Linked DNA regions of Blastopirellula marina. Each later gene encodes a partner of the first gene's protein in a complex. Links are inferred from orthologs where the notes say so. Each region holds a gene or a part of one and is shown in the gene's direction. Other genes may lie near its edges. The genes, in order: dnaB and dnaG.

The links.
Region 2: the proteins of dnaB (region 1) and dnaG are in contact, whole or in part, in a crystal structure (PDB 2R6A), measured with the Geobacillus stearothermophilus proteins. The link is inferred for Blastopirellula marina from one-to-one orthologs. Residues at the interface, in WP_033016901.1 of Geobacillus stearothermophilus: Ser13, Glu15, Ala16, Gln18, Glu91, Leu92, Asp94, Ala95, Val96, Pro97, Thr98, Ala99, Ala100, Asn101, Tyr104, Tyr105, Ile108; in WP_049624496.1 of Geobacillus stearothermophilus: Lys456, Leu457, Leu458, Pro459, Ala460, Asn463, Ala464, Leu467, Leu535, Leu536, Ile537, Ala538, Gln544, Glu545, Asp548, Tyr549, His552.

Annotation. Positions count from the first base shown.
Region 1 is NZ_PUIA01000051.1:151,056-166,836, reverse strand. The notes cover bases 692-3,604. They hold dnaB (replicative DNA helicase), read left to right. Parts: upstream 692-1,383; coding sequence 1,384-2,826; downstream 2,827-3,604. Other genes in these bases: C5Y96_RS16855 (arginyltransferase), read left to right, coding at 3,016-3,604; rplI (50S ribosomal protein L9), read left to right, coding at 692-959. Outside these bases: ssb (single-stranded DNA-binding protein), read left to right, coding at 1-347; more of rplI, read left to right, coding at 435-691; more of C5Y96_RS16855, read left to right, coding at 3,605-3,723; C5Y96_RS16850 (DUF2262 domain-containing protein), read right to left, coding at 3,805-4,197; C5Y96_RS16845 (FAD-dependent oxidoreductase), read left to right, coding at 4,367-6,436; C5Y96_RS16840 (outer membrane protein assembly factor), read left to right, coding at 6,661-8,250; C5Y96_RS16835 (outer membrane protein assembly factor), read left to right, coding at 8,309-9,934; C5Y96_RS16830 (hypothetical protein), read right to left, coding at 9,939-10,178; C5Y96_RS16825 (methylene-tetrahydromethanopterin dehydrogenase N-terminal domain-containing protein), read right to left, coding at 10,261-11,124; fae (formaldehyde-activating enzyme), read right to left, coding at 11,270-11,767; C5Y96_RS16815 (TadE/TadG family protein), read right to left, coding at 12,226-13,956; C5Y96_RS16810 (ATP-grasp domain-containing protein), read left to right, coding at 14,262-15,428; C5Y96_RS16805 (lysophospholipid acyltransferase family protein), read right to left, coding at 15,395-15,781. UniProt on the Escherichia coli protein: The main replicative DNA helicase, it participates in initiation and elongation during chromosome replication. Travels ahead of the DNA replisome, separating dsDNA into templates for DNA synthesis.
Region 2 is NZ_PUIA01000081.1:114,656-130,518, reverse strand. Bases 5,534-8,528 are described here. They hold dnaG (DNA primase), read left to right. Parts: upstream 5,534-6,100; coding sequence 6,101-7,957; downstream 7,958-8,528. Other genes in these bases: C5Y96_RS24265 (sigma-70 family RNA polymerase sigma factor), read left to right, coding at 8,059-8,528; aat (leucyl/phenylalanyl-tRNA--protein transferase), read right to left, coding at 5,534-5,614. Also shown: C5Y96_RS24300 (carbon storage regulator), read left to right, coding at 249-479; C5Y96_RS24295 (cell division protein FtsQ/DivIB), read right to left, coding at 488-1,378; murB (UDP-N-acetylmuramate dehydrogenase), read right to left, coding at 1,639-2,517; C5Y96_RS24285 (YkgJ family cysteine cluster protein), read right to left, coding at 2,680-3,462; C5Y96_RS24280 (CinA family nicotinamide mononucleotide deamidase-related protein), read left to right, coding at 3,746-4,927; more of aat, read right to left, coding at 4,916-5,533; more of C5Y96_RS24265, read left to right, coding at 8,529-9,732; C5Y96_RS24260 (zinc ribbon domain-containing protein), read left to right, coding at 9,903-10,610; transcription elongation factor GreA, read left to right, coding at 10,791-11,279; C5Y96_RS24250 (PmoA family protein), read left to right, coding at 11,415-12,377; C5Y96_RS24245 (hypothetical protein), read left to right, coding at 12,459-13,217; C5Y96_RS24240 (efflux RND transporter permease subunit), read right to left, coding at 13,229-15,863. UniProt on the Escherichia coli protein: RNA polymerase that catalyzes the synthesis of short RNA molecules used as primers for DNA polymerase during DNA replication.

The DNA of each region.
Region 1 (15,781 bases):
ATGTGACCCTGTGGGGACGCACCGCGGAAATCGCCAGCGAGTATTTGAGCAAGGGTTCGTCCGTGTTGATTGAAGGACGGCTCAAGCTCGACACGTGGGAAACAGACGGTCAGAAGCGGTCCAAGCTTCGTGTTGTCGGCGAGAAGATGCAAATGCTCGGCGGACGCGAAGGTGGAAGTGGCGGCGGTGGAAACCGCGGTGGATCGCGACCTCCTCAGCGTCAATCGCAGCCACAAGGTGGTGGCGGTTACAACCAGGGTGGTTCCAGTGACTACGATTCCTACGACGACGGCAGCTTTGGCGGACGTGGTTCGCAAGGGGCAGCCGACGACGACATCCCGTTTTAGTGGCTGGCGGTCGACCCTTGTCGACGTCACCGAGACATTCAAAACAAGATCGCCAAACCACTGGCTATTATTGGAAATAGTAAGACCATGCCAACTCGATCTGAAAAGCACCAAGCACGTCCCTGGAAGCGTTTGCCCAAAGGCAAGCACGGCGGTATCGAACTGTTGTTGATCCAATCGGTGGATCACCTCGGTAAGCCAGGCGACGTCGTCGAAGTTCGACCCGGTTACGCCAACAACTACCTGATTCCTCAGGGGTTGGCTACCGTCGCAACCGCCCACCACAAGCGGATGGTTGAAAAGCACAAGGCCAAGCTGGCCGAGATCGAAAAGTCGCGTTTGGCTGGTCTGCGTGCAATCGCTGATCTGTTGAACCGTCAGAGCGTTACCATCGAAGCCAACGCTAACGACGAAGGTCACCTGTATGGTAGCGTCGGTCAGGTTGAAATCGTGGCTGCTTTGAAGGAACAGAACTTCACCGTGACCCCAGACCAGGTTCGCCTGCAGGGTCCGCTGAAGGAACTCGGTTTGTATACCGTCAAGATTCACCTTCATGCCGAAATCGAATCGGAATTGAAGGTTTGGGTGGTTCCGACCGTCACCGGCGACTAGTTTCGTCTGTGACAGTCAACGTGCGGATTTCGCACTGAGTTTAACTGTGCTCAAGTCCCGCAATTCAGGCACGGCATCGCTCTGAATTGTGGCACGCATAGCACGCTACGGTAGGCTCCTTGAGTCCTATTCCCTTGGACTCGGAGCTTGCTGGTCTTAGTAAGTCGCACTCCCTTTATTTCCAACGGTGACGAAGCTCGGTCGGCTCTTTGACGAGAACGCCGGCCTTGTTAGCTTCCCCAGCGGACACACAAAAAACTCCTCGGCCTCCCCGAGGAGTTTTTTTGTGGCATCACGTCTATTTTGTGATGCCTACAATTCAGATCCCTAAATCTGCGGAGAGCGTTGTCCTGAGTTGGCTCCGTGGTAACATGGAAATCGAAGTCAGGCAGACGTAACCTCAACCTACGGATGGAGCACATCCTTGGCCACCGGCAGTAAATCCAAAAAGCGGCGTTTCGACGATCGAGAAGAGGTAGGCGCCAACCTTCTTGATAACCAGCCGCCATGCAGTATCGAGTCGGAGCAGTGCGTGCTGGGCAGTATTATTCTGCTGCCAGACGTGATCGACGACGTGATCATGATTCTGCGCCCCGAGGACTTCTACGACGAAGCAAACAAGAAGCTCTTCGAGCACATGGTCGATCTGCACAACAGTGGTCGTAAGATCGATATCACGCTGCTCAGCGAGCATCTTCGAGACGCTGGGGACTGGGAGTTCTGTGGTGGTGCCGCCTATCTGGCCACCGTCGCTCGTAGCGTGCCGCACGCGGCCCATGCGGTCAGCTACGCCGAGATCGTGCGTAAGAAAGCGACCAGTCGCAATTTGATCATCGCCGCGACGGATATCCTGCAGGACGCTTACCAGGAAGCAGGCAAGCCGGAAGAACTGATCGGTCGGGCAGAACAGAAGATCTTCAGCATTCTCGATGGCCGCGATAGCCGTAGCATGGCCAGCATGCGCGAGATCGTTACCGAGGCGATGGAGCGTATCGACGCTCGTCTGCGCGGTGAAGCGAATGAAGATGGCGTACTGACCGGCTTCAACGATCTCGACGAAATGACGAGCGGTTTCCATGGTAGCCAGCTGCTGATTCTCGCGGCTCGCCCGGCTATGGGGAAAACGGCGTTCGCCATGAACATTGCCGAGAACGTCGCCGTGCACGACAAAGTCCCCGTGCTGTTTGTCAGCTTGGAAATGGGTTCGGTCGAGCTTTGCGATCGTTTGCTATGCAGCGTGGCCCGCGTGAATGGCCATCGATTGCGTAACGGCACGCTCAGTAACGAAGACCGGGCTCGCCTGATCGAGAAGTCGTCGCTTGTCGGGGAAGCACCTCTGTTTGTCGACGACTCCCCCAGCCGAACAGTGGCGGAAATCGCGGCCTCCGCTCGACGTATCATTCGTAATGAAAAACGTCTCGGGCTGATCGTGATCGACTATTTGCAGCTGATCGAACCCGATAACGCTGAAGATCCGCGACAGGAACAGGTGGCCAAAATTGCCCGGCGTCTGAAGGGTTTGGCGCGTGAAATGAACGTGCCGATTCTTTGCCTGGCTCAGCTCAATCGTCAGGCCGAAGCCTCGAAGGACAATAAGCCGAAGTTGAGTCACTTGCGTGAATCCGGGGCTATCGAGCAGGATGCCGACGTGGTGATGTTTGTGCACCGCGAAGAATATTATCATCACGGTGAGGAACGCGAGCAGCATGCCGGTCAGGCTGAAATTATCATCGGTAAGCAGCGTGCAGGCCCGGTGGGGGAAGTCAAACTGACGTGGCTGAAGGACTTCACACGTTTCGAGAACGCGTTCGACCGCGAGCCAGACGACTTCTCGGCGTTCAACCAAGGTGGAGAGGGAGGCTTTTAGCCTTCCTTTTTCTTTGGCGGAAGTCGCTGGATGTTCGAGGCTTGGGTAGCCATCTGCTTCTCACACTTGATCCGCTTCGCGGCGCGATTTTGCGGCTTTCCCCTGTTTTTTAGACGTATAATTTGAATGGCGGTCGGAATCATGTGTCAGCGGCCGCGATTCGATTTTGAAATGGTGTAGGGAGCTCGGATGAGTCATCGCTACGGGGCAAAATTTATCGACGTCGAAGAGACGTGCCCCTACCTGCCGAACCGGCTGGCGGTGCTCCCGTTCTATCTGACCGACTTTCGGGCGTCGCCGGAAGCGTTCGATCAAGCACTCTCTGAAGGTGTCAGAAGATCGGGGATCTTTATTTACCATACGCAGTGCCCCGGCTGTAATGCATGCGAGCCGATCCGCATTCCGGTCGAAGATTTCGAGCCACGTCGCCGTCATCGCCGGGTACTGAAGAAAGCTGAGGTTGAACTACGCGTCGAGATCGGCGAGCCCATCATCGATCGACAGCGAGTCGAGCTTTACAACAAGCACAAAGTAGGCCGGGGGCTTGGCGAGCCGGGCAGTGAGGTCGACTTGCGAAGTCTGAAAGAGTTCATCGGTATCACGTGCTGCGACAGCCGCGAGTTTCGCTACTTCCTTGGCGATAAGCTGGTAGGCATCGCGATCGCTGATGTCGGCCAAGAGGCGATGTCGGCCGTTTACTGCTATTTCGACTCTGAACTGCCTGACCTGGGCATTGGCAACTTCTCGGTACTCAAACAGATCGAAGCGTGCCGCGCATGGGGGCTCAAGTATCTGTACCTCGGCTTCTATGTCGCCGGGAATGCCCACATGCAGTACAAGGCGAGCTATCTGCCGCATGAACGCCGGATTGATGGCGTTTGGCAGCGGTTTGAGTAGGCCGTCCACTTAGCCAAACATTTCCGCGCTCGCGTTGCTGAAGTCGAGACCATCCAGCGATTGGACGAAGATGGCGTGTCCTCAAAAGAGGTTTGAGTCATCGTAGAAAAGATCGATCGATTCGAGGCCTGTTATGTTGATGCCATTGAGGGTGAACTTGGCCTCAAACTCCGTCTCGCTTAGTTCCGGATTACTTACCGTGATGAAGGTTCCGTCCTCTTGGGCTTCGTCATATTCATTCCAGCCACCGTTATAAGTCGCTCGCATATCGCGAACGATGATGGTCTTTGACGTTTGGTCGAGTTCTGCAAGTTGGGAGACGACCTTGGCCGCGAACTCGACGACTTCGTCGAGTGACTCCCCGTCCGGGATAATGGTAATCTCGATTTCTCGATTTTCGTACGTAAAAACAGCATCATGCTGATCTTGATCTCCGGCGGTTGTGATCTCTCCTAAAAGGTCATGATGCATCATTTTGTCCTTGAGTGTATCGACGCTTTCAATTGGCCAGTCGTGGAAATTTTAGCTTTGCGAATATGTCATTTCCAGCAGTTTGAATCATGCGACCTATTTGGAATGGCGGTTTGAATTGAACTACAATAACGAAGCTTCCCAGCTCCTGCCTTTAATCCCTGTCAACGCCATGAACAACTTGCCTCTGGTCCTTAGCGTTTCTCTGAGCATCCTGATTGTTTGCGTCTTCGGAAGTTCACTCCAAGCTGAAACCAAGTCGGCCGACGTCATCGTCTACGGATCGACCCCCGGCGGGTTTTGTGCCGCCATTGCAGCCGCGCGGGAAGGAGTTTCGGTCATTTTGCTGGAGCCAACCTCGCATGTCGGTGGCGTGAACACGGGCGGGCTGAGCTTCAGCGACTCGAACCAAACCGTACGCTCAACCGTGATGGGGCTGTTCGATGAATGGCACCGTCGGATCGAAGCGGACTACAAGGCTCGTGGTGTCCAGTTGCCTTACGACGTGAGCGTGAAGGATAACGCCAAGTGGACCTACGAACCACACGTGGCTACGAGAGTCACAATGGCGATGCTCCAGCAGGCAGGCGTGGAAGTCTTGTCAGGGCATGTGCTCGCGTCGGTGAAAATGGACGGAGCAACCATCAAGCAATTGTTCACCAACCAAGGGGCCTTCGAGGCCAAGACATTCGTTGATGCAACCTACGAAGGTGATCTGATGGCCGCGGCGAATGTCAGCTGGACGATCGGCCGCGAAGGGAAAGCAGAGTTCGGCGAATCGCTCGCCGGAAAACGTTTTCCCAAGGGTAAGATGAAGATCGACGGCTTCGACGCCGATGGTAAGTTGCTTCCGTTGGTGACAACGGATAAGCCTGGGGAGGAAGCGGCCGGGGACGGCCTGGTGATGGTTTATAGCTTTCGGCTGTGCTTGACTGCCGAGGCGGACAACCGCGTGCCAATGCCGCAGCCAGCCAACTACGATCCGGCTCGGTTTGAAGCGATCCGCCGTTACATTGCTTCCGGTGGCCGCAGCTATGGGATTGATCTTTATCCACTGCCAGGGAACAAGTTTGATGGGAACAATTCGATTGGTGGACAGTTCTCGCTAGGTCTCGTCGGGGCTTGTAACGGTTGGAGCGAAACCGATCAGGCCGGGCGTGACAAGATCTTTGAAGAACATAAACAGTACACGCTTGAGTTCTATCACTTCCTGACTACCGACCCCGCCGTGCCAGACGATGTGCGGGCCAAGTATGCACGGTTGGGCCTATGTAAAGACGAGTTCGCCGAGACAGGGCACTTTCCTCCACAGTTGTATGTTCGTGAAGGACGCCGCATGCAGGGGATGTTTGTTGTCAGCCAGAAAGACATTTTAGAGTCGCCAGAAAAGGATGACCCGATCGCCGTATCGTCTTTTCCAATCGATTCCCACGATTGCCAGCGCGTAGCGTTTGCTGACTCAACAGTCGCCGACGAGGGAACAATCTTCCCGGTTCGCATCCCCGGCAGACCGCATGGCTATGCCTATCACATTCCGTATCGAGCGATCGTGCCGAAGCCAGGCGAGTGTGACAACTTGCTGGTGCCGGTGGCGATGTCGTGCACGCACGTGGGGATTTCTTCGATTCGTGTCGAGCCAACTTGGATGATCATCGGGCAGAGTGCTGGCATTGCTGCTGCTTTGGCCGCGAAAGAGGGGAAGGGCGTGCAATCGCTTTCCTATCCGAAACTTCGAGAACGCTTGCTGGCACAAGGGCAGGTCCTGGAACTGCCCGAGTTGGCCGAACTACCCAAGCAGTCGGTTACTGGAAGCATCGCCTCCAAGAGCTTGCCTGGCATCGTGCTGGATGACACAGCGGCCAAGCTCGAGGGATCTTGGGCCACATCGTCGAATTTCAAACCCAACATCGACGGCAGCTATCTGCACGATGGGGCGCAGGGGGATGGTACGATGACAGCAACGTTTGAGTTCGCTGTGCCCAAGAGTGGTAAGTACGAGATCCGCATGGCGTACTCGGCGCATCCTACGCGGGCCAAGAAGGTTCCGGTGGTTATCGCGAATGGGGCAAGCACCTTCGAACTAGTAGTCGATCAAACGGCTGCTCTGCCAAGCGGAGAAGCCTTTCGGACGATTGGCATGGTGACTCTGGAGGCTGGCAAAACCTCGAAGATCGTGATATCCAACCAGGAAACCGATGGGTTTGTCATTCTGGATGCCATTCAATTGATACCCGTGAATTAGTCGGAAAATGGGATATCCGCAGGCACCGCTAGCATTACATTTTGCCTGAACCATAAACTTTTCCGATGCGTATCTCAGCTCATCGTAACTCCTAGGCGATATTCGTCTTGCCAGGAGTCTGGCGTTTCAGTATTTCTCCACATTGCGACCCAAAGCTTTGCGCGAAAGGGACGCGATGGTAGGCACGGAAGCCAGCCAGAAGTGTTGATAAAGGGATTTACCTCATGCAGTGGATACGCCACGGGCTAACGAGTGTCGTTGTCTTGACTACGCTCAGTTATCTCGGCTTAGCCGGACATCAGGTCGCAGCGCAAGACATTGTGCCGCAACTCACCGCTCCATCGCCGATTACGCCCAACAATCCGACTCGACCTTTGATCACCGGGATTCGTCTGCAGGGAAACGCCCAGACAGACGAGACGCGGATTCGTTCGATGATCAAGTCACGCGTTGGTCGTGAATTCGATCCGGAGCAGATTCAATCGGACGTCCGTCGCTTGGCCGCTTCGGGGCTGTTTCGCGACGTGCAGATTCTGACCGATAAGTCGGCTGAAGGTATCTACGTCACGTTTCAATTCGAGGAACGTCCGCGAATTGCCTACATCAAGTTTCTCGGCAATGAATCGGTGCGTGATAAGACGCTGCTGAAGAAATCAGAAATGAAGTTGGAAGGCACGCTCAACAAGTATGTCATCGAAGAAGCTCGCCTGAAGCTGGAAGACTATTACCATACCCGTGGGCATGGCAAAGCGACCGTGCAGGTCGTCGAAGGCTTGAATCCCGAAGACAAGGGTGTGGCGTTCATGATCCATGAAGGGCCGCTGGCTCGAATTGGCAGCACGACCTTCGTGGGCAATTCGATTGCGACCGATGCTCGCCTCAAGACACAAATCAAAAGCAAGCCAGGCTGGTTCTACGTGCTCAACGGCGAACTGGATAAGACCCAGGTCGAGCAGGACGTCGATGGCCTGACGGCCTACTATCGAAGCCTTGGGTTCTTCAAAGCTCAGATTAATCGCATCATCAAGTACAGCGACAGCGGCAAGTGGGCCTATGTCACGTTCGTCATCGACGAAGGTCCACGTTACGAAGTGCGAAACATTTCGTTCGTGGGGCAGACCCGGTTTGATTCCGAACAGCTCTTCTCGCAGATCAAGATGGAACGCGGCGAATATTTCGATCAAAAGAAGATGACCGCCGACGTGCGTGCGATTTCCGATCTGTACGGTTCGCAGGGTTACATTCACGCCGACGTGAAAGCGGAACCTCGCTTCCTGGAAACCCCAGGCACGTTAGACCTGGTGTATGACATCCGCGAAGGGGATCAGTATCGCGTTGGAAACATCAACGTCGAGATTACCGGCGACTTTCCTCACACGAAGCATGCTGTGATCTTGAATCGCATGTCGCTACAGCCAGGCGACATTATCGACATCACGAAGATTCGCGACGACGAACGCCGCATCAAGGCTTCGCAACTATTTGTCAATGAACCGCACCGCGGTGTGACCCCTTCGATTACCGTTGCTCCGCCCGAGCTGAGTGATGTCGAAACTCAGGTCGCCGAGCGAGGCGGTAGCCAGACGTATCGTGGTCAAAGCCCAAATCCAAACTATCAGCCGCAGGCCTATCCGCCACAGCAGTATGCTGGGCAACCTGTCGGCTATCAATCGGCCCCACCGCAGCAACTGCCTCCACAACAGGCCGTGCCGCAAATGAGCCGCTATTCGCAGCCTATTTATCGGGAAGCTGCCGCGCCTTCGCCGCCGCAGCCCTATCCTACTTCCGTTTATTCATCCGTGCCCAGCAACTAAGAAGCCTGGTTCAGCTCGATTTCCCCCCCGAGCGCCAACGCTGAATGAGGACCCCTAGGTGGACAGAAGCGGACAACTGCTGAAGATAACCCTCGCTCTGAGTCTCGTTGCTGGTACATTTGCCGGTTGGAACTCAGCTTCGGCTCAAGATTGGAATAGCGGAAGCTACGGGCAACAAGCGGCTCCCAACTGGAATGTGCAGGGACGCGATACACAGGGTTATCCAGGAAGCGCACAGAACTGGGATTCGTATGATCGCACAGCATACGAGTCTTCCCCCGGCAATCCAAACCAATACCGAAATGGCATGCCTGCCTCCGGTGCTCCGGTAGGCAATTACGATCCGTATCAGCAGTACTCAACACCGGTTCAACCGGTTCAGTACCAGCAGGGTTATCCTTCACCATCGAATCCTGAGACCGGCATGTATAGTCAGGATCCCTCAGGTTATCCCTACAGCAGCCCTCCGATTCCGGCCCCGGTTACCGGACCGTTGAATCCTTATGGCTATCCACCGAACAATGGTCGGCCACTGGGTGGTGCTCGTATCTATGATCCACCCCTTGGGCCGGATGCGATTATTACTCCGAACCCTTACTACGATCCAGGTCGTACAGCTGACCTGACCATTCGTGCTGAAGAAGCCCAAACCGGGCGATTCCAGTTTGGTGTGGGTATCAACTCCGATGCCGGTGTGACCGGTTCGATCGTGATCGACGAACGAAACTTCGACTGGCGACGCTACCCAACCCGTTTCGACGATGTTTGGAATGGCCGAGCATGGCGAGGGGCAGGGCAGGGGTTCCGTATCGAAGCCATGCCAGGTACCCAGGTTCAGCGTTACATGGTGAGCTTCAGCGAGCCGTATCTGTTTGATACCCGCGTCAGCTTGAACTTGAGTGGTTACTTCTTCAACCGCATCTATCGCGACTGGGACGAACAGCGTGTGGGTGGCCGAGTTGGTTTGGGTTACCGTCTGACGCCTGACCTTTCGACGGCCGTCAGCTTGCGTATGGAAGACGTCGAGATCAGCGATCCTCGCGTACCTGGCGTACCGGAACTCGACGCGGTACTTGGTAGCAACGATCTTTACACCGGAAGTTGGAGTATCACGCACGATACCCGCGACTTGGCTTTCGCTCCGACCGAAGGTCACTTGTTCGAGATCAACTTGGAACAAGCGTTCGGCGAGTACAACTACTCGCGGGCAGAAGTCGACTTCCGACAGTACTTCCTGCTGGGCGAACGCCCAGACGGTTCCGGGCGGCATACGTTGGGCTTTTCGACGCGGGCTGGTTTCTCCGGTGCCGATACGCCAATTTTCGAGAACTTCTACGCTGGTGGTTTCTCGACGCTGCGTGGTTTCGACTTCCGACGTGTTGGTCCGAAGTCGGGCGACGTATTTGTCGGTGGTCCGTTCCGCCTGTTGGGGTCGGTAGAATATACCTTCCCGATCACGGCCGACGACATGGTCAAAGGTGTGCTCTTCACTGACGTTGGTGCGGTCGAAGAATCGACCAAGATCGTGTGGGACGACTTCGACGTGGCCCCAGGTTTTGGTCTTCGCATCTCGGTGCCAGCACTTGGTCAGGCTCCGATCGCGTTGGACTTTGCCTTCCCAATCAACCACGCCGATACCGACCAGACGCAGGTCTTCAGCTTCTTCGTGGGTGCGGCTCGCTAGTTGCTTAGCGGAACGTCCAATCGATGTACGTATTCTGATACCCGCGATGATAGCCTGAGGTTCGATAGGGCTGGCTCACGCCGAACCAGCCGTAGGAATAGCGGGTTTTCTGGCGAGGCGTCAGAATGGGAGATGCCGTCGATTCTGGAGCGACGATCCAGTATTGAGCTGGACCAGCGGCCTGGGCGGATGATCCTACGGCTGTGCCCGCAAGCACGGCTAATGCCAGCATCCACTTTCGCATGCGTTCTCTCCCCTACATCTAAGATCTATCGAGTCGACTCTTCTATTGTCGACCGATCGCAGGTGATAGCACGCAGTGAAATTTAACCTTCAAGTTCCATTCCCAATGCGAAGATCTCTTCGGCATTCAAAACCAGATCGTTGCGACTGAAGAGTCGCTCGATGGCCGCCTTGTGGATGGCCATTTTGGTGCCACCAACGCCAATGGCTCCGTAGCAGATCTGACCGAGATTCTCGGTCGCTTTGTCCTGGAAGCCGATCCCCTCGATACCTAGCGGCGGAACGGCGTTCAAGTCGATGGCGACTTTCAGATCCTTCGCGTTCTCGCGAATGGTTTGGGGAACCAGGGTTACCCCGGCCGCACCGGCGGAGATCAGGAGTTGAACGCCCTCAAGGGCCGCGGCGGTGGAGGCATTATCCGTGGTGGCGACCGGTTCAGGGGAACCTGACTGGACGTCCGCGGCAATTTGCTCGGCAGCTGCTTGGGCCTTTTCCAGCGAGCGGGAAGCGAGGCGAACGTTGGCCCCTGCCCGAATCAAGAGTCGAGCGGCGCGTTGTCCCACGGGGCCGGTACCGCCCAAGACAAGCGCCTGGGTTCCTTTCAATTCGAGATGCCGCGCGCCACAGATCACCGCGGCGGCGGCCGTGGTGTTGGCTCCATTGCCGTCCATCATCACCGACACACGCATGGGACCAAAGAAGCTCTTGGTCACCGCAGCGAGCAGCGCTTCCGCCTTATCGACATTCGATCCGCCGACATAGATCGCCGAGTGATTCAGCTTGCTGGGTGCTCTTGTGAAAATGAGACCATGGACCAGCCCTGCAACCTGATCGGGAGTAACGCCACCATGACGAAACATGACCTCGGCACCTGAATCGACGGCGACGACCGAATCGAACGTGCTGGGCTGGATATCGGTGTCGAGTTGGAGCAGGATGTTTTTCATTGGGAGTTGCTCAATGAAGGGGGCCGCGATCGATTAGCGGACTCGATGGTAGGAATCTCGATCAGCATCGACACAAAAAAGTCCCGCGTGGCGTTCAATGAAGCCTCGCGGGACTTAGAATTTGGTGCCGAAGCGGAACACTTCGTTAGAAACCGCGGAATGGGTGAGCCGCTTGTTCCTTACCGGCGATGACTTCGTCGGCGGTTGGCTTGCCAGCCATGGCATTCTTGATCGACTGCAGAGTCGCTTCGTAGTTGTAGTCGTAGATCTTCTTATCGTCCTGGGCTTCCCAGTGGATGAAGACACCACACACGATCACGAGATCTTCGCATTGATCCTTCGGAATGACGCCTTGTTCGACAGCGTCGGCAACGGCCTTAGCGACGGCAGCCTGGGCTGGGCCGAACATCTGGACGGCTTGCTTCGAGTTCTTGATGGTGACTTTGGTGATGGTCACGGTTGCAGGCTTAACGGCCAGGTTGGGGGTCAAAACAGCCAGCAGGTTGGAGTGACCGGCGGTTTGATTGACCAGGGCCGAAGCAAAAGCGTGGCCAACAGGGCCGTCCTTGGAACCGATCATCAGATCGATATGCGCGACTTCGTTGCCATCGCCAGCGAGGGCTTCTCCGATATACATCGACATCCGGGATTCTCCGTGCGTGAACTAAGAGGATACGGGGTGATGCCCGCGTCGACTTTCATGAGTAGATGTCGGAACGCAGGCCTGTGGGACTCGTTTAATTTAACGAGGCTCAAGACGCATCGAAAGCCCCGAAAAGCCGAGGGGCAAAAAGACTTTGACCCACCCGACAGCCAAGACGATAGCAGACTATGCCCGAATTGCAAGTAGTGGTGGGGGCTGATGGTAGGGCATATAGCCGGTAGAGATTTGAGGGAGTGTGAAGTTTTCAGTATTCCGTTTTGTGTAGGGATGAAAGATGTGTGGGATCTTTCCTTAGGAGCGAAGCTCTTCCCGGCGGAAATCAGAATACTGGAAACCTCAAACTACGAAGTCGCAGGCTTCGAAAGGAGAAGAGGCCGTCGCGCGGGCAGCGGTGCACGACGGCCTCTGGCGGGAAGAGTCGGTTCCCTGCGATGGTCTTACTGGACCAATCGCAGTGGGCGATATCCGGCGATTTTCTGGAAGACTTCGGTCAGTTCTTCCGCATACTCGTCGCCAGTCTTGCCACCGGGAATGTTGAAATGTGAGCCTTGGGTGATGTCGGCCACTTGTTGCATGAGGTGGGTGTCGGCACCGGCTCCCATACTGATGGTGACGATCACGTAACCTTTTTCGGCAGCCAGGTGAGCCTCGTTGATCACGGCATCACGAGCGGCTGAGCTATTCACCCCGCCGTTGTACCAGTTGGCCACACCGTCGGTCATTAAGACGATCATCTTGTAGGCACCGGGCCGAGCTCGAACGTCCAGTTCTTCGCGGGCCACCTTCATACCACCAGAGATATTGGTGTAGTTGTGGTAGTACCCGGCCTGACGTTGATTGGCCTGGGCCGTGATAAAGCCGAAGTCATCCGAGAGAGTCGACTCGAGAATACCCTCGCCTCCCGGCCCGTTGTACATCGAAAGCCCCATCTGGTCGTCGGCGTTGGCCTGTTGGATAAAGCTGACGAACATGGCCACCGAAGATTTCAAAGCAGTGATTGGCTGGGCACTGGCCTTCCACATATCGGTGGACTGACTGTGAAGCGATCGTTGTTCCAGCAAGTAGACGATGAAGTTCTGGTAGCCAAACTTGTAACGGAAACCGGCGTTTTTGTTCTGGCCACTACTGGAGGTACAGTAGTTGACGTAACTGTCCCAGTTTCCGCTGTACGGATAGTTGACGGTGTCGAGTCCGAGGGCGGTGATAAACGTATCGCGGCGAGTAAAGTCGAAGTAGTGAACCTGGTTGGAGTTGTCGGCGTTCTTGCCGCTATATGCCCAGACTTCGCGAACCTGGCCACCCGGCGTGTAAGTTCCGGTGGTACCGCTGGGGTAGTACGTAATAATATCGCCATTCTGTCGACGAACGCGAATCCGATCGTACGACTTGGTCGAGTTGACGACGACGGTGTCGTACTGGTATTCGACGGTGACCTGGGCTTGGGAGTCGATCTGAGGTGCCGGACCTTTGGCGACTGCCCACTTCGGTTCAAACTCCAGGTTCCCGTAGATAGGGGAACCGAGTTCTTCGTACATTTGAAGTTGATTGGCGGTGACGTGATCGACGCCTAACGTGTTGAACGCGTTAAATTCACTGTCGTCGTTCATCGACCCGGATAGATCCAGAACAACCATGATATCGCGAGGCTGATAGGCGGCAGCGCTGTTCGCCTGGACACTGAAGGTATCTCGACCCAGCAAATGGCCGAAGAAGAACGGCATGTTGTCGTACCGCATACTGACTTTGACGGTCGATGCCGGGCGATCCGAAGGAACGACGTCTTGCGTTGAACTGTCCCAGTCGCCAAAGTTGACCGTCAACCCTTGAGAATAGTTGTCCATGAAGTGGGCAACACTTTTATCAATGGGCTGGTTATCGTATTCTTTCCACTGCGTTCCAACTGGGTTGCGAACGAGGTATTCGTGAACGGCATCGGTGGCTGCGTCCTCGCCATTGATCAACGAACCGGCACCTGCCAGCGTGGCCGCATCGACGCTACGTTGCAATTGCGACTGCATGGTGTACATGTAGCCAACGTCGATGCTGAAAGCGAGCATCGCCATCATGACAATCATGAGTACCGCGGACAGCACGACGATAATGCCGCGTTTTCGCTGGGAACCTACGTAAGACATTTCCTCGTCGGGGGAAGTCGATCGGCGAAACATAAACTCTCTCCTGGGAATTGGAAGAAGTTTGTTTGGTTGCGGCGAGCCGAGGGGAATTTCGTGCTGGCGTGCTCGGGGCAACCCAACTATTTAAAAGGATCTGAAACGAGATTTAGGGAGTTCGCTTCCATCTGATCGATGATGCTTTTTGGCAACACATGGCGATCAGCCTTCTGCGGCAAACCTCTCTGAAGGAGAGAGATGACGAGTGTCCTTGCTAATTACAAACGTAGGTTACGTCTGATCTCGAGGATGGGAAAAACCTTCCAGATTGCGCGGAATGTGGACACGTAGTTGGAGAGAACATGGTAAGTCGTATCGGATTGATTGGTGCCAGTTGCCGGGCAATGGCCGCATCTCTCGTCCGTAGCGGGGTTTCGGTTGCGGCCGCGGATCTGTTTGCGGACTATGATCTGCAGCAAATCGGTGAAGCCAGGGCACTGAAAAGCTATCCCTGGTCGGCCCCGCGGTGGCTGCGCGAAACTGACATGGATGCCTGGTGCTACACCGGAGGAATGGAGAACTATCCGCGGCTGATCCAGCGGATGGCTGGCGAAAAGCGTTTGCTGGGAAATTCAGCGACAACGCTTCGACTGGTTCGCGATCCGTTTTTGCTGGCGGACCTGGCGAAGGCAAATGGCTTTGCGTTTCCCGAAACGCATCGCGTTTACGATCCGGCATTCGATCCGATTCATCCGCAACTGAGCGACCAGTGGCTGCTCAAACCCTTCAAATCGGCAGGTGGTTTAAACATGGAAATGGTAAGTGTGCTGCCTGCACTGCCCCACCGATTCTATGTTCAGCGAAGGATGCTGGGCGTGCCGATGTCGGCGGTAGTTTTATCAATGCGAGATGAAAGTTGGATCGTGGGGACAAGTCGACTCTTGGTAGGAACTGACTATGGTGCACCGGGGCCGTTTGTCTTTGCTGGGGCAATCTCAACGTATCCGCCGAATTTTGAGGCTATCGAGCCTATCGCTCATGCGATTTACCATGAATTTGGGATGAAGGGGCTTTGGGGGTTCGACTATCTTGAGGCTGACGAGCCAGTTCTTTTAGAAGTAAACCCTCGCTGGACGGCGACAATGCCTCTGCACGAACGAATGCGCGACGATGGGTTGATGAAGCATCACCTTCAGGCTTGCTTAAACCAGGAGGTTGATCTTCTGCCGCAGTATGCTGTGGGGGTGAGCGGCATGCGCATCATCTATGCGAAACGGAGCCTGCGAGTCACCGAAGAGATGGTGGAACGCATGGATGATGCGTTTGCATTTCGTAATCCCTATTCGCTGCTTGCGCCTCGAATTGGTGACATCCCAAATCCAGGGACCATCATTGAGCAGGGTCATCCCGTCTGCACGCTGTATGCCGATGGCAATGGAGAATCGCTGGTGGAAGAAGCCCTTGTGGCAAGTGAAACGCAACTAGACGCAATCATCTATGCCGAGGGTTCATCTTCAGGCGGCGGTTGATTCTGAGCTAACTCTTCAGGGGTCGGCTTCCAGTTCTTACCAGCAAGGGTTGGCTCGTAATCGGAGTGACCGGCAAGTTGGGCAATCGCTTTCACCGCGGCAACGATCATGGCTTGGTCCGATTGAAACTCGCTCGGGTAGATAAGTTTGCCCACGGTAATGGAAACATGGGCACTCATGAAGAAGGGGCTGGTAACCGTTTTGTGATAGGGAGCCCCCTCGATGTACACCGGCAGAATGGGGACGTTGGCTTTGCGAGCTAACAGAGCGGCACCAGGGCGAACGGGCATCATGAACTGGTCTGAGGTATTGATTCGACCTTCTGGTAGCACGCCCACCCATTTTCCCTCGTG
Region 2 (15,863 bases), on another replicon or contig:
TGATGTCAATAGGCTGGCCTGAAAAACTTTGCCTTTTTGCCTGTTAATTTCGGTTTTCCCTAATTTTCTTGGGTGCGAAACGCGGCGAGATTTCTATACTCAGAGGGGTGAAGCTAACTCGCTTCATCTCCTCTTCTTTTATCCTCCGCTACGCGACTGCTTCGCTGCACGGAACCGGCGAAACGAGGCCATGGCACCTCAGGTAGACGCGTAGCCCGCAGCAACACTCAGTATGAGGCAAGGACGCTATGTTAGTTCTAAGCCGCCGAGTCGGTGAGAAAATCGAAATCGGCAATGGAATTACCGTGACCGTGCTAAGAGTCACGGGCAAATCTGTACGAATTGGAATTGAGGCACCTGAGTGTGTTTCAATCCGCCGCTCAGAAATCACACTGGATCATCAATGGCCAACTCCACCAGCGATCCCAGCATCTGACTCCGAAATGTTCAATTCGTCAGAAACAGAGAAAAGTGTTTAGCCACTTCGTTATCGATGTACTGGATTAAGCCCGGTTACCGCTCGGCCGGCAGTTCGCAGGTCGAGCGATGGCTGAGCTGCATGGCTTGAAAGAGCCGACTCCGCCGCTTTCTGCAGCATCACCTGAACTTTATGCTGGGCGATCGTCTCTTGCGGCAATTCTTTGCCGGGCGGGCTTCCCCAGATGATTCGCGTTTGATCGGTGAGCTCTAGTTCGTAGTGCTGCCCAGAATCTCCCTTGAGGATGATTCGATTCAGCTTTAGATCGCTCCAATGTGGAAGCAATTCGGCGGCAATCAGGGCCGCTTCGGCAACACGTGGGTTGTCCCACTTCATGCCGGCTTCGACCATTGGTCGCTTGAGGTCGATCTGAATGCGCGGATAGCGATCGTTAGCCTGAATACGTGAGAAATCGCCAGGCGGTAGGACGGTTCCTTCGACGTCGATTGGAATCAAACCGCGACGAACGGCCCCTTCGTCAACAAACTCAACTTCAACCATGGCCACAGGTCGGCGGTATTCTACTTCCACAAGGACCTTTGCCGGGTATTGTTTCACTACTTTATTGACGCTGCGAACCCAAGGGTGGGCCGAGATCGCTGAAGCGACTTTATTGGTCAGTTCTCGGTCACGCAAATCGAGTTGATCGGGAAGATCGGCCTTTTGAACGGCATCGATCAAGACGTCCGACTGAATCCAAGCAGGTGGGGCGGTGATCATGATCTCGCGCGGCGAGAGCAGAAATTCTTCGCGAGCAGCAAACTGATCGGCGTAGCGATTCCATCCGGCGACCATCATCAGCAAGAATGCTACAACGATGACGACGCACAGCAATAGCTGTCGCCCGGCTGGTGAACCCAAGCCCAGCAAACCCGACGGGGTTTGAGTGCTGCGACCCAATGGAAGCATCCTTGTGAAAGTTGGCCAATCCTTGGCTGTCGGCGAGATCCGCCGCTACATCTGCGAAGAGCATAATGAATCATTCGATTCCTATAAACGCGTCTCCACGCGCTTTTATGGAATTAAAGACTTGCCCTTGTAAATCAGATCGGCTGGTCAAGTCAGGCAACTTGACCAGCGATTGGTGAATCTTGCTCTATGGAAGAAACACCCCCAAAGTAGCCCCTCTGAGGGCACTCGAGGCTGCTTGCAGTTGCCTGCTACCAAACGGTCAGCTGGCACTTTAAATCCATACCGGTCACCTCTTTAACTCGGCTTTGCACCAGCTCGGCCAAGCGAATGACGTCGTTCGCAGTAGCTCCGTCACCGGCGATAACGAAGTTGGCGTGTTCAGCGCAAATCTCGGCACCACCCACTTTCGTTCCTTTGAGACCAGATTGCTCAATCAGAGAGCTTGCCGAAATGCCTGGTGGATCGAAGAAGAGGTAGCCAAAGTTTTCTGAACCACCCGGTTGGGCCGCCTTCTGCACGATCCAGAACTTTTGCATCCGTCGTGTTAGCTCTGGCGAGTCCGCTGGTTCCAGCTCGAAAACGGCACTCAGGATTGCCAATTCGTCGAGGCTGCTTTGACGGTAGGTGAACTGCAGGTCTTGGGCAGTGCGTGTTTGCACTTCGCCAGATCGCGTCATCACGGTGGCTTCGACCACGCGTTGGCCGACGTCGACACCGTTTGCGCCTGCGTTGCCATGGAGTGCCCCGCCGATGGTTCCAGGGATACCGGCCAATGCTTCCAGGCCTGCCAGGCCGTTGCCAACCGCGGTGCTGACGGCGTGGGATAACTTTGCACCACCGCCGACGGTCATGCGGTTTCCGTCGATACTAATCCCGCTGAAGGTCGGATGGCTGAGAAGAATCACCAGTCCCGGGACCCCCTCGTCGTGGACCAGCAGGTTCGCGCCGCCACCCAGTACGCGAGCGGGAAGTTCATTCTCGCGACAACGTTTGACAGCGGCGGCTAGCTCTTCGATGGTGGTAGGTTCTGCGAAATACTCGGCGCTGCCACCCAGTTTCAACCAGGTGTAGGGAGCTAACGCCTCATCCGTGCGAACGAAATGCTCAAAGCCAGCGGTGAATTCCATAGATCGATCGTTCCCAAGTAGGTAGCCCCGAAAATGCTCTGTTGTCGCCCAGCAGCAGTGGATCATCGCTCCTTGCACGCTGGCAACGTTGCAACAACTCCCCTACGGTACCAGCAACGATTTCACTTTGGCAACCTGGGATAAGAGGTTAAACGCAATCGATCATGCTCGCCTGACGGCTTGCTTTTTAAGAAAATTGGGTTTACGAACAGCCAGTTTTCTGGGTGGGGAATGCGCATCGGTGCAGATGGCGTCACGAAACAGATCTTCGCCGGCCAGGAAGCGATTCAGCGCGTTTTTTTCTGCCAGGACCGCGAGAACAGCTGAGTTGAACTCGTACAGGTTTCCGTCGAGCTTGTGTTCCACGAGAATTCGCTGCAAAGTTCCCGAGATCCCACCAGTGGCTTGAATCGCATCGTTATCTAAAGGGATGGTACTCGAAAAATCCCCCGCTTTAGCGGTTTGCTCGGCATCCAGGCAGGCATCGCGGCTGGTAGAAAAGACGCCCGAGCAGATTACCGGGCGAACGGGATAAACCATGCAGCGTCCATCCTCCCCCAGCATCGAACAAGCCAGAGGCAGCTGGCGGGCCATCCCTCGCATCTGGTCAATGCGACGCTGGGTGACGCGTTCCAGGCGTGATTGGATTTTGGCTAGCGTCGAAGGATCAACACACATGCGCAAATAGTCACGAACGGCGATCGCTTCGATTCCCGTCACATCGACTTGAGCCGATAGACAGCACCCAGAACACCCGGCCCGACATTCTCGGTCCCTTTTCTGAGAGCTTTTATCGAGATAGCTAAACTGAAGTTGACGCAAATCGTCGACCCAGTCGAGGCTCTCGCTCTTTCGCGCAACAAGCCTGCTGACCAGGTCGCGTGCGTCCTGGGAGGCTTCGCGAAAGATGGCGGTGATCGAAGTTGATGGAGAGTTCGAAGGCATTCCTGATCCGAAGGTTGCCAGTGTCGGTGACAGGCAGAGTGGGCGTGGGGAGGTGTGGGTGTCATCCCCCCTAGGTGAGATCGGCAGACTCGCCCCCGGAGTATTTGGTATGGGTTAAGCCGTTGATGGGATTCGCGGTTGTGTGCAACGAGTCGTAGGGAATGGGGCTTAAGTGTGGCCTCGGTAAAGTTTCGGGGTCGTGTCGAAGCGGCTAGGTTTCGGTATCGTAAGGGGTAGAGAAATCTCCTCATTGTGGGTGCACCTAGGAAGGTAGAGACGCGGAATGATCGCAGAGATTGTGGCTATCGGAGACGAACTGACCAGCGGACAGCGATTAGATACCAATACGCAGTGGCTTAGCCAGCAGTTAGAAACGCTGGGAATTGAAGTTTTGTTCCACACGACGGTAGGGGACGACTTGGAGGCCAACATTCAGGTCATCAAGAATGCGTTGGCCCGAGCGAAGCTGGTGATCTCGACGGGAGGACTTGGCCCGACCGATGATGACCTGACCCGCCAGGCACTGGCCAATGCGACCAGTACCAAGTTGGAACTCGATGCAGAGAGCTTGGAACATATTCAGCGGCGGTTCAGCATGCGAGGCCGCGAGATGCCTCCCAAGAATCAGATTCAGGCCATGTTCCCTGCCGGCAGCCGTATCATTCCCAATCCTAACGGAACCGCGCCTGGGATCGATCTCGATTATTCGGTGGGCCTGCATCATTCGCGATTCATTGCTTTGCCCGGCGTTCCTGCCGAAATGAAAGAAATGTGGGAAGCCACTGTCGTTCCATCTTTGGCCGGCAAAGGAACTGCCAAGAAGATCATCCGGCATCATGTCGTCAAGTGCTTCGGTGTAGGGGAAAGCCACATGGAGGCTTTGCTACCTGACCTGATCAAGCGGGGCAGGGAACCCCGAGTCGGTATCACCGTGCATCAAGCGACCATTTCGCTGCGGATTACGGCCACCGGTCAAACAGCCCAACAGTGCGAAGATGCGATAGCCGATACAGTGCAGCAAATCCATGCGGCTGTGGGTGACCTGGTCTTTGGCGAAGGAGAGCAAGAGCTACAGGACATTGTCGTTCGCGATCTGCTCCAGCGAGGAGAAACGTTAGCGACGGTCGAGTCTTCAACATCCGGCCTGCTGGCGTTTTGGCTTGGGGCTGTCGACATCGATCGCCGGGCGTTTCTCGGGGGAACCGTCGAGATGCCCTCCGAACTGGTAACGAAAGAACGTGTCGAGAAAGCCGCAGCTCAGGCACGCAGCGTGGGCAATGCCACTTACGGGCTGGCGCTGGGAACGCTGTCGAAAGCGGACTCGGCCGACGAATATTACGTTGCCTTGGCCTCCGAAGATGGTGTTCAATCTGTCAGCAGCGGCCTGGCTGGGCACCCAGAGATTTGGGGGCCGCGCATGGCCAAACAGGGATTAAATCTTCTGAGAAAGAAGCTAATCACCTAAGGACGTCCCGAAGAACTTGATTTCGCATAGCTGGTCGCCAAAGTTCACCGGCAAATCGACGACATTCTCGAGCAGCGCCAGGTAGTCGCCGCGATCGATTTCGATGGCACCCATGCTGCCGGTATGCTCGGTCCACTGCTGAATGTCCAGTAGCTTGTATCCCCGCTGATTCAAGTGAGAGACGAGTGCTGCCAAGGCCACCTTCGAAGCATCGCGAACTGTGTGAAACATCGACTCTCCGGCAAATAGCCCGCCAATGGCCACACCGTAGATACCGCCAGCGAGCTCCCCTTCATGCCACACCTCGACACTGTGGGCATGACCTTCCTCGTGCAGTTTGCAGTAGGCCTTCAGCATGGCTGGCGTGATCCAAGTGCCATCTTTCTTGTGCCGAGGTTTCGAGCAGCCTTGCATGACCCTGCGAAAAGCGGTGTCGCAGGTAACCTGAAACTTGCCGCTACGAATGGTCCGCTTCAGGCGCTTGCTCACATACAGGCCGTCCAATGGAATGATCGCGCGTGGATCGAGTGAAAACCAGGTCATTGGCATCCAGTCCCCCCACATCGGCCAGGGGAAGATGCCGTGACGATAGGCGTCGAGTAGCCACTCAGAAGAAAGACGACCACCCACCATCACCAGGTCGTTTTCGTCGGCTTGCTCAGCAGGAGGAAAAAAACGGGAGACCAAGTTGCAGCTCTAGATTCGGTTACCGAAAAAATTTTTACGCGTTGCTATCGATGAGTAGTGTTTCTTTTTCTTTTGGAGGACGAAAGATGTCCTCACCGAAAACGTCAAACTTCATTTTTGATAATAGCCAGTTTCTCCGCTGTTTACCGGCGAAAAGATCGCAGATTGTCACATTTCAATAGAACGCCGCTACTACGCAAAAAGTCCAGAAATCGATATTGTAAAAGATATCTGCTAGCGTGAAACCAAGTGGTTGTCGGCAGGGGTCAATGCGAACTTGACCTAAAATTGGGAAATGGACTAAATTGCTTCCACGTGCTACGGAAGGCACGGCCCAGAATGTCGATCTCGGGCTGTGAGGAGCAAGATAGCCCCTCACCCAAACCCTCTCCTTTGTGCGGTGAGGGAACACGAGACGAGACGAAAGTCGCGACGACATTTCTCGGGCATAGGGTTCCCGCAAAACCCTGGAAGGAAGTCCAAAGGTTGGCTTTTCCCCCAGACAACGACGTAAAAGAACAGGTGCGTGCCGCCTCGGACATCGTAGATGTCTTGGGTGGGTACCTGAACCTGAGACGGCAAGGACGTGGCTACGTCGCTTTGTGCCCCTGGCACGACGACAGCCGCCCTAGCTTTCAGGTCAATCCACAACGCCAGTCGTGGCGATGCTGGGTTTGCGGTATCGGTGGCGACGTTTTCAGCTTTGTCATGCGTCGTGAGTCTATCGAGTTTCGTGAAGCACTTGAGCTTCTGGCCGAACGAGCCAATATCACTCTGCCCACGCAAGGCCCCGTTGCCCCTGCTGGCAGCCCGGACGACAAAAAGTATCAATACAACGCATTGGCTTGGGCGGAACGCATGTTCCACCAACTGCTGCTCAGCGACCCAATCGCCGACGAGGCTCGCCGATATCTGCACGATCGCGGGCTGACCAAGGAGGCGATTCAACGCTTTCACCTGGGATTCTCGCCGAACGATTGGCAGTGGCTTTGCAATAAGTCAAACCAAAGCGAATACACGCAGGCAGTCTTGGAGAAGGTCGGTTTGATCGGCCAGTCGCAAGGGGGCCGGATGTACGATCGCTTCAAAGGACGCGTGATCTTCCCAATCCGCGACGTTCAAAGCCGGCCGATTGCGTTCGGTGGCCGTATTTTGCCAGCCTATGCCGATGATAAATCGGCCAAGTATGTCAATTCGCCTGAGACACGGCTTTTCTCCAAGAGCGACAACGTCTATGCGTTAGACCTGGCTCGCGATCAAATCACCAACAGCAAGAAGGTGATTGTCGTCGAAGGGTACACCGACGTGATTGCTTTGCACGAAGCGGGCGTAAAGAACGCGGTAGCCGTGCTGGGTACGGCCCTTGGCCCGCGACATATTCAACTGCTGCGTCGTTATGCCGACACCGTTTACCTGGTGCTCGACGGCGACGATGCCGGGCAGAAACGAACGAGCGAAGTGCTGGAATTGTTCATTGCTCAACAGGTTGACCTGCGAGTTTGCACGTTGCCGGAAAAGCTGGATCCGTGCGATTTCGTGCAGCAGCAAGGAGCCGAAGCATTTCGTGCCCACCTGGCGAAGTCGCCGGATGCTTTGGAGCATAAGATCCGAATTGCGACGGATGGGATCGACCTGGCCAACGACCTGCACGGGGCGAACGATGCTCTGGAAGACGTGCTCAATACGCTGGCCAAGGCCCCGAACCTGGCTGCGGAAACTTCGTCGGAAGTGCGGCTTCGCGAACACCAGTTTCTGGCCCGGATTGCTCGTCAGTTTCAGGTTGCCGAATCAGAACTTCGAACACGGTTGTCGTCCCTGCGTAAGGCAGCCAGTAGCAAACAGCGGCCGGTATCGTTCGACGAAACACCGGTCGTTAAGCAGAAAACCTATCGGATCAGCGATCTCGATAACTGGGATCGCACCTTGCTCGAACTGATGCTGGCTTTGCCTGAGACCGTCGAATGGTGTCTCGAAGAGATTGGTCCAGACGAACTGATCAGCGAAGGGGCTAAGCCCATTTACCAAGTCATTAAGTCCCGTAGTGATGCCCACGAGGATTGTGGGTTCCCCGGGATTTTGGATTCGATTGAGAATGAATCGCTTCGATTCTTGTTGATCGAACTCGATGAGTCGGCTGCGTCGCGAGGATTTGGCGACCCCGACGAAGAACTCAAACGCATTGTGGCTGCCTACCGATCGCGACATGAAGATCGCTTCGAAGGACAACAGGTCGCCTCAATGCAGCAGAAACAGGTTTCCCCTGAGGAGGAGCTCGACCTCCTGAAACAGATCGTCGAGCAAAAAAGAAATCGCCAGGGTATTTCCTTTCCCACGGATGGGTAGAGGATACCGCTTGACGTCGCCCCGGTTGGTATGACCCGCATTCCGATCGCAGGCGAAAATGACCGAAGAGAATTTTATGGGAAGGCAAGGAGGTCTTCACTATGGAATTTGCTGATCAAGAATTGACCGTACTTCTGGAAAAAGGCAAGTCGCAAGGTTGGTTGACGTACGACGAAGTCAACAACTATCTGCCGGACGAAGCCAGCGGTAGCGAAAAGCTCGACTCGCTGCTGACCGAACTTGAAAACCGCGGCATCGAATTGGTGACCGATCCTCCGGAAGACGATTTTGACGACGCCCCGGCCACCAAGGCCCCGTCCGCTCGCGAATTCGCAGAAGCATTGGACGAAGATGGCGGCAGCGAAACGTTCGCCACCGAAGAAATCACCAAGAGCAGCGACGATCCGATTCGGATGTACCTGTCTCAAATGGCTTCGATTCCGCTGCTTTCCCGCACGGAAGAAATCGCCCTGGCCAAGAAGATCGAAATCACCCGCAAGCAGTTCCGCCGTTTGGTTCTGGGCTGCGATTTCGCTTTGCGTCATACGGTTGAAATTTTGGAAAAGGTGCACCGCGGTGAACTGCCGTTCGATCGCACCATCAAGGTTTCGCTCACCGAAAACCTGACCAAGGAACAAATTCAGGGGCGCATGCCGCACAACCTGAAAACGTTGCGAGTGATGCTGGAAGAAAATCGTCGCGACTTCCAGCGCCTGCTGCGTAAGAGCACTCCACGCGAGGAACGCGTGGCTGCTCGTAAGCGATTCATTCGCCGTCGTCAGAAGTGTTTGCAGTTGGTGGAAGAGCTTTCGCTACGAACGCGCCGCGTGATTCCCGTGATGAGCCAGCTGGAAGATTTCGCCGATCGCATGGAAGAAATTCGAGCACGCTTGGACCTCATCCGCGACATGCCAGCTGCCAAGGACGAACGTGCCAACCTCCGTAAAGAGCTTCGCGACCTGATGCTGTTGACGCTGGAAAGCCCACGCAGCCTGCGAGCTCGCTGCAATAAGTTCCGCAAGCAGTTCGATCAGTACGAAGGAGTCAAGCGGGAATTATCCAGCGGCAACCTGCGATTGGTGGTTTCGATCGCCAAGAAGTATCGCAACCGTGGCTTGAGCTTCCTGGACTTGATTCAGGAAGGCAACACCGGCCTGATGCGTGCGGTCGACAAGTACGAATATCGCCGCGGCTTCAAGTTCTCGACCTACGCGACCTGGTGGATTCGTCAGGCCATTACGCGTGCGATTGCTGACCAGGCCCGCACAATTCGTATTCCTGTGCATATGATCGACGTCTTGTCGAAGCTTCGCAACGTACAGAAGCGTCTGCTGCAGGAACTTCGCCGCGAACCAACCATGGAAGAGATTTCGCGTTGTAGTGAAATCCCGGTGGAGGAAGTTCGTCGCGTGATGGACATCGGCCGCCATCCGGTAAGCCTGGATCGTCCGATCGGCGAAAGCGAAGACAGCTCGTTCGGCGAGTTCATCGAAGATGGTCACGAAGAAACACCGATTCGTAAGGCTTCCAACGAAATCTTGCGAGACCGAATCGGCGGTTTGCTGAAAACGTTGACCTACCGCGAACGCGAAATCATCAAGCTGCGTTACGGCCTTCAAGACGGGTACACCTATACCCTGGAAGAAGTTGGGCGAATTTTTAAGGTCACCCGCGAACGTGTCCGCCAGATCGAAGCCAAGGCGGTTCGCAAGCTGCAACACCCAGTTCGTAGCCAGCAATTGGCCGGTTTCCTACACACGGCTGATGCCGCGTAGTTGAAAACATTGTGGAGAGTGTGAACCTGGAAAGCCCGGAGCCTGTCATCAGGCCCGGGCTTTTTTGTTTGCCCAGTGGGGTAAAATGATGGTGTGGCGTGTGCTAAAACCAACGCTACTGCTACATTATTTGGATTATTGAAAACGTATTATTCCCGAGTGGTTCACCTATGTCCGAGCGACCCTATAGCGAAGTTCTGCAGGAACTTCACCGAATTCATCGCCAATTGAGCGATCTTAGGAGTCGACTGGCGCGATGTCCGATTCGCGTGAATGCTGCTCGAAATCGCGTAGCTGCTGCCCAGCAGAACGTGGTCGAAGTCAAAGAGTCGATTCAAAGCACGAAAATGACGGCAGACCGCAAGCAACTGCAATTGCGGGAAAGTGAAAGCAAAATTGAGGTCATCGAAGGCAAGCTGAACGCGGCCAAGACGAACGATGAGTTCCAGATCTTCAAAGAGCAGATCGCGGCCGCCCAAATGGCCAATAGCGTGATGTCTGACGAGATTCTGGAAGCACTGGAAAAGGTCGATCAGTTAGAAGCCAAGCTGGCCGAAGCGATCAAAGGGGTCGAAACGGCCGAGGCAGACCAGGCCAAGATCGAAGCCGAAGTCGAGAAGGAGCGAGGCGGCCTGGAAACAGAGATCGCCCGCGTTTTGGTCTTGCTGGAAGGGGTGGAAAAGGACATCCCGCCAGATGTGCGAGAAGACTACAAACGCGTGGTCAAAGTCCGGGGTGAAGAGGCCTTGGCATCGGTCGTCAACAATTACTGCACCCAGTGTAATGTCCAGCTGCGTATTCAGACGATTAGTGACCTGAAGCTCGGTAAACCGGTGTTTTGTTCGTCGTGCGGGGCTTTCCTTTACTTTCCTGAGTAAGCCGACCTTGGCGGGGTTGTATCGCCGATTTGGTGAAACCGCTAGCTCGCTAAAGAAGCTGGCTTTACAAACCCCTCATCTTTCAATAACAATAAAAGCTACAAACCAATTCAGAACGTCATGCGGCCTGACCCAGGTCGCGTTTTTTTTTCCATTGAGGGAGTTCCTGACATGTCGAGCATGGCCGATCGAATGCCCATGTCCCGGAAGGGTTACGAAAAGCTGCGAGCCGAATTGCACCATTTGGAAGAGGTGGAAATGCCTGCCATCACCGAAAAGGTTGCGAACGCTCGTGCTGAAGGGGACCTTAAGGAAAACGCCGAGTACCACGGCTCACGCGAAACGCAGGGGATGATCCAAGCCAAGATCAACCTGTTGAAGTCGAAGCTGGGTAAGGCGTTCATCGTCGATCCTTCCTCGGTCGATACATCCAAGGTCGGCTTCTTTGCTACGGTCACCGTGCGCGACGTCGACATGGACGAAGAAGAAGTTTACTCGCTGGTGGGTGCCGGCGAAGAAGACTTCATGAACAACAAAATCCTCGTCGATAGCCCGATGGCCCAGCAATTGATCGGCAAGAAGGTTGGCGACGTGGTTGAAATCGCAGCACCCAAGGGTACGTACGAACTGGAAGTGCTGAAGATCGAATACAACTTCGACGAAGAGTAATCGCACATTCAACGCAGAGACGATTTTGACGGCCTCTCTGGTTAGAGAGGCCGTTTTTATTTGAGCTACTTCGATCAGGCAGCTAGGCTGTAGGAACCTACCGCCCAGCATCCTACCCCATTCGGAGTTCTCGAAATGCCTCGCTGCCTGATTGTTCTGTCATTGCTGCTGCTTACGGCCAGCGTCGGACTTGCGGACGAAAAGCTCCCCAGTGCCAAGCCTGTTCCGCGGATGCAGGTTCTGCCGCTGCCGCACGATCAGGTTTCGATCACTCGCGATGGCAAAGAACTGACTCGCTATCACTATGCACCTGACTTGGAACGCCCATTTCTGTATCCGATCGTAGGACCGTCGGGCCGAAGTCTTACACGCATGGGGCACCCGCACGATCCCAACGGGCACAGTCATCACAACTCGGTATGGGTAACCCATCACGATGTGAATGGAGTTGACTTCTGGGCTGACCGTTCGCCGGGGAAGATCCAACACGTCAAAGTAGGCGAGTTTATTGATAGCGATGACCGGGCCGTCATTCGTATGCACAATGTCTGGGTAGATACTGAAGCTGGCAAGCAACTGCTCGACGAGATGCGCACAATGACTGTTGTCCCGTTGGAAGGTGATCAATGGCTACTGGTGATCGACTTGGTGCTGACGGCCAAAAACGGGCCGGTCACCTTTGGTGATACGCCGTTTGGTCCGCTGGGTGTTCGTATGGCCAAGACAATTGGCGTGCACGATGGTGGCGGGTCGATTCGCAATAGCGAAGGGCAAGTTGACGAGAAAGAAGTTTTTCGGCAGCCTGCTCGCTGGGTCGACTATTCTGGGCCGATAACGCGTGATACCAATGAAGGGATCACACTGATGAACCATCCAGATAACCCGATCTATCCCAGTGCTTTTCACGTTCGCAACGATGGTTGGATGGGGGCGACGATGTCGTATCAGAAGCCTGTACAACTCAAGCAGGGGGAGTCGATCACGCTGCGATACGCTCTCTTTGTGCATTCAGGTATCCCCAGTACGGAAAAAATAGAACAAGCTTTTAACGCGTTCCGCGAAGTGCTCTTATTGCCCGCTCAAGAGAATCGGCGATAATCTACCGAAATCAGGGGATATTCAACGATTCGCTCTGGCCGCTCGCCACGTTGAAGCTACACACAAAAGGAGTTTGCACCGATGTCCAACGATCAATTCACCGTCGAAGAACCTAAGAAAAGTGGTAGCGGTTGTACCACCGCGATCATTGGCTGCCTGGTGGTGTGCCTGGTTCTGGCTGGCGTTGCCTGTGGTGTCGGCTACTACGTTTACATCAACATCGGTGTGATGGCTGCAAACCTGGCCGAATCGCAGTTGAACGCGGTAATTGACGAATTTGATCTTCCTGAGGATCAAAAGTCGGGCATGAAAGAACAGGTCTCCCGCGTTGCTCAGGGGTATCGTGATGGCGATATCTCGATGGAACAGCTAGGTAGCGTCGCCGAGCACATTCTCGAGTCTCCTGCGTTTACCGCCGTGCCGGTCGAGATCGCGCGTTCCAAGTACATCGAGCCTTCCGGCTTGACTGACGAAGAAAAAGCCGAAGCCAAGAAACAGCTTCAGCGAGTTGCTCATGGTGCGTTTGAGAAGAAGATCAGCGAAGACGAATTAAAGGCATTGCTCGACGGACGCATTGCCGACGAGCAGCCGGATGGCAATCTTCAGTTTCGCGATGATGTTCCCGATGAGGACCTGCGGGATTTGACCGCTGCAGCCAAAGCCCTGGCCGACGAGAAGGAAGTCGCCGATCAGAACTTCGAGATCGACCTGGCTGCTGAATTGAAGAAGGCAGTCGATAAAGCGCTGCTGGGAACAGACGACGAGGAATTAGATATTGAAATTCCCGAAGCACCGGTCGAGATTCCAGCAGAGCCGCAAACACAGGAAGCCGGCAATTAAGCGTATCTTGGTTACGCTGCGGCAGCCGCTTTCTTATCGGCATTGAAATAGGCCAGACTGTACGCGACGGGAATGACCAGCAGGGTCAGGATCGTCGCGAAGGTCAGGCCGAAGATGACCGCGCCGGTCAGTGGTTGCCAGAATTCTGCCCCGCCGCTGAGATTCAAAAACAGAGGCAGCAAACCACCGACCGTTGTTGCCGTGGTCAGCATCACAGGGCGAAGTCGGTTGATGCCAGCTTCGATAATGGCATCGCGGACCTTCAGCCCACGTTTGCGCCCTTGGTTGATGAAGTCGACCACCACAATCGCATCGTTCACCACAATGCCGGTCAAGCTGACTAGCCCAATGAACGTTGCCAGGCTGAAGGGGAAGTCGCTGATGTACATGCCGGCGACTACCCCTACGAAGCTTAGTGGTACCGTTAGCATAACGATGCCAGCCTGGCGGAAACTGCCGAACTGGTAGACCAAAATCGCGAAGATGAGGATCACCGCGATGATCATCGAGGCACTCAAGTAGTTCATGTTCTTGGCGGTCTCTTCACTTTCGCCGGTGAACTCGGCACGCAGGCCTTCCGACGGCGTTCCGGCAGTGCCGATGAATGCCATATCCATAAAGCTGACGGCGGTTTCATTGGCCGGGCGAAAACCGAGAGACGGAAGGATCTCTTCGCGCAGTTGAGAGAAGATCTTGTCAGTATCAGGATTCTCAAGGACGTCACACTTAGCGGTGACGGCACGTTTTCGGTCGTAGCGATTGACGGCAAACAGGCTTGTCGCGCGATCCAACTTGGCTAACTGGCCAATCGTGGCTTTCTTACCGGTCGGGCTGGTCAACATGATCCGTTCGAGTTGCTCCTTCGAGGCTCGATAGTCGCTCATCGCCTGAAGACGTAGCGTCACGTCCTCGTCTCCGAGGTTGAGTTCGATTGTCGTGTCGCCGTTGATCGCGGTTTGAATTGCCTGGGCGACTTGCATTTCGGACATGCCGTACATGCCAACGACCTCGGGGAATGGCTCGACGACGATTTCCGGATTCAAGTTTCGATAATCAGTCTTCACGTCGACGGCACCTTCGATCTGCCGCATTCCGTCGGTCGTCACTTCGGCAACGCGGCCCAGTTGTTCCAGGTTATCACCGGTGAAACGAACGGCGACTTTCGCGCCACCAGGAGGGCCCTCTTCCACTTCCTGGATGGTATAGGTCATGCCGGGAAACTGCTTGACGGTTTGATCGAACCTTTCCCGCAGTTCAGCCAGGATGACTCGTTCATGACGTTCGCGATCCAGTGGCGAAAGCAACTCGACCATGACTGTACCGAACTCTGGCCCCACAGCCGGATCGTTCTCCAGGCGGCTAGCGAGCCCTTCGGATGATCCCAGGGCAGAAACAAAATTCACTAGTTCGCTGTTGGGGCGTGCTCCCAGTTCACGCAGCGGCTGCTGAATCGCTTCCGCCGCGGCGATTGTCTGGTGGATGCTGCTGCCAAGAGGTAGTTCATACTTCACCTCGAACTGTCCACGATCGCTGGGGGGAAAGAACTCTTTCTCGACGTGCACCATCATGAAGCCCGCCCAGACCAACACCAAAATCGTGCTGATACTTACGGCCCAGCGGTTTTGCAGCGCCCAGCGAAGAATGTAGATGTACAGCTTGGTAAACAGGCCCAAGTTCGGTCGAATACGAATCTCGGCCTCGTCTTCGTCTCGGGCAATGGCCTCGTGGACGGTCTTGTCCGGCACAATTTCACTGGCCTTGCGGCGTCCATACCATCGAGCAGCGACCACGGGAATGAAAAAGTGGTCGACCAGCACGCTTCCAAGCAGGGACACGCTGACCACTTCCGGCATCACTCGCATGAAGTCCCCCATGATGCCGGGGACCAGCAGCATCGGCAGAAACGCCGCGACGGTCGTCAGGTCGGCCATGATCACCGGTGTGCCAACTTCTTCGATTCCGATCTTGGCCGCGTCGACTGGGTCTTCGCCTCGTTCGATGTGGCGGTGAATGTTTTCGGCAACGATAATCGCCCCGTCCACCACCATGCCCAGCACCAGGATGAACGCAAAGATCACCATGTTGGAGATCGGAATGCCCAGCGCGTACAGGGCAATCAAACCGACCGCCGAACTAAGCGGGATGGCTGTCAGCACGAGAAAGGAGATACGCAGGCCCATCGACCAGGCCAGGATGACCAGCACGAGCATCGCGCCAAAGACAAAGCTTGAACCTAGCACGCGGAACATGATCGAGATTTCGGCGGAAGTGTCTCGCGTGATACGAAATTTGATATTGGGATACTGCGGGCGAAGTTCGTTGATCTTTTCCTTGACGGAAATGGCAGCCGCGAGCGTGTTGATGTCGGCTTCTTTGTTGACAATGATCGTTGCGCACGACTGGCCATTGAGCAGAGCCACGTTTTTCAGGCGGCGGTAAGTATCCTCGACGGTGGCGACGTCACCGATTTTGATGATCTTTCCATCTACCTGGCTGATGATGGCGTTGCGAATGTCGTCGACACCACGAAACTGTGTTTCGTTACGTACGCGGAAGTCGAAGGTGCCGGTATCGAGTTCGCCGGCAGGCATCTCGGCATGGAAATCAGCGAGGGCACGCCGAAAGTCTCCGAGTGTCAAACCATAT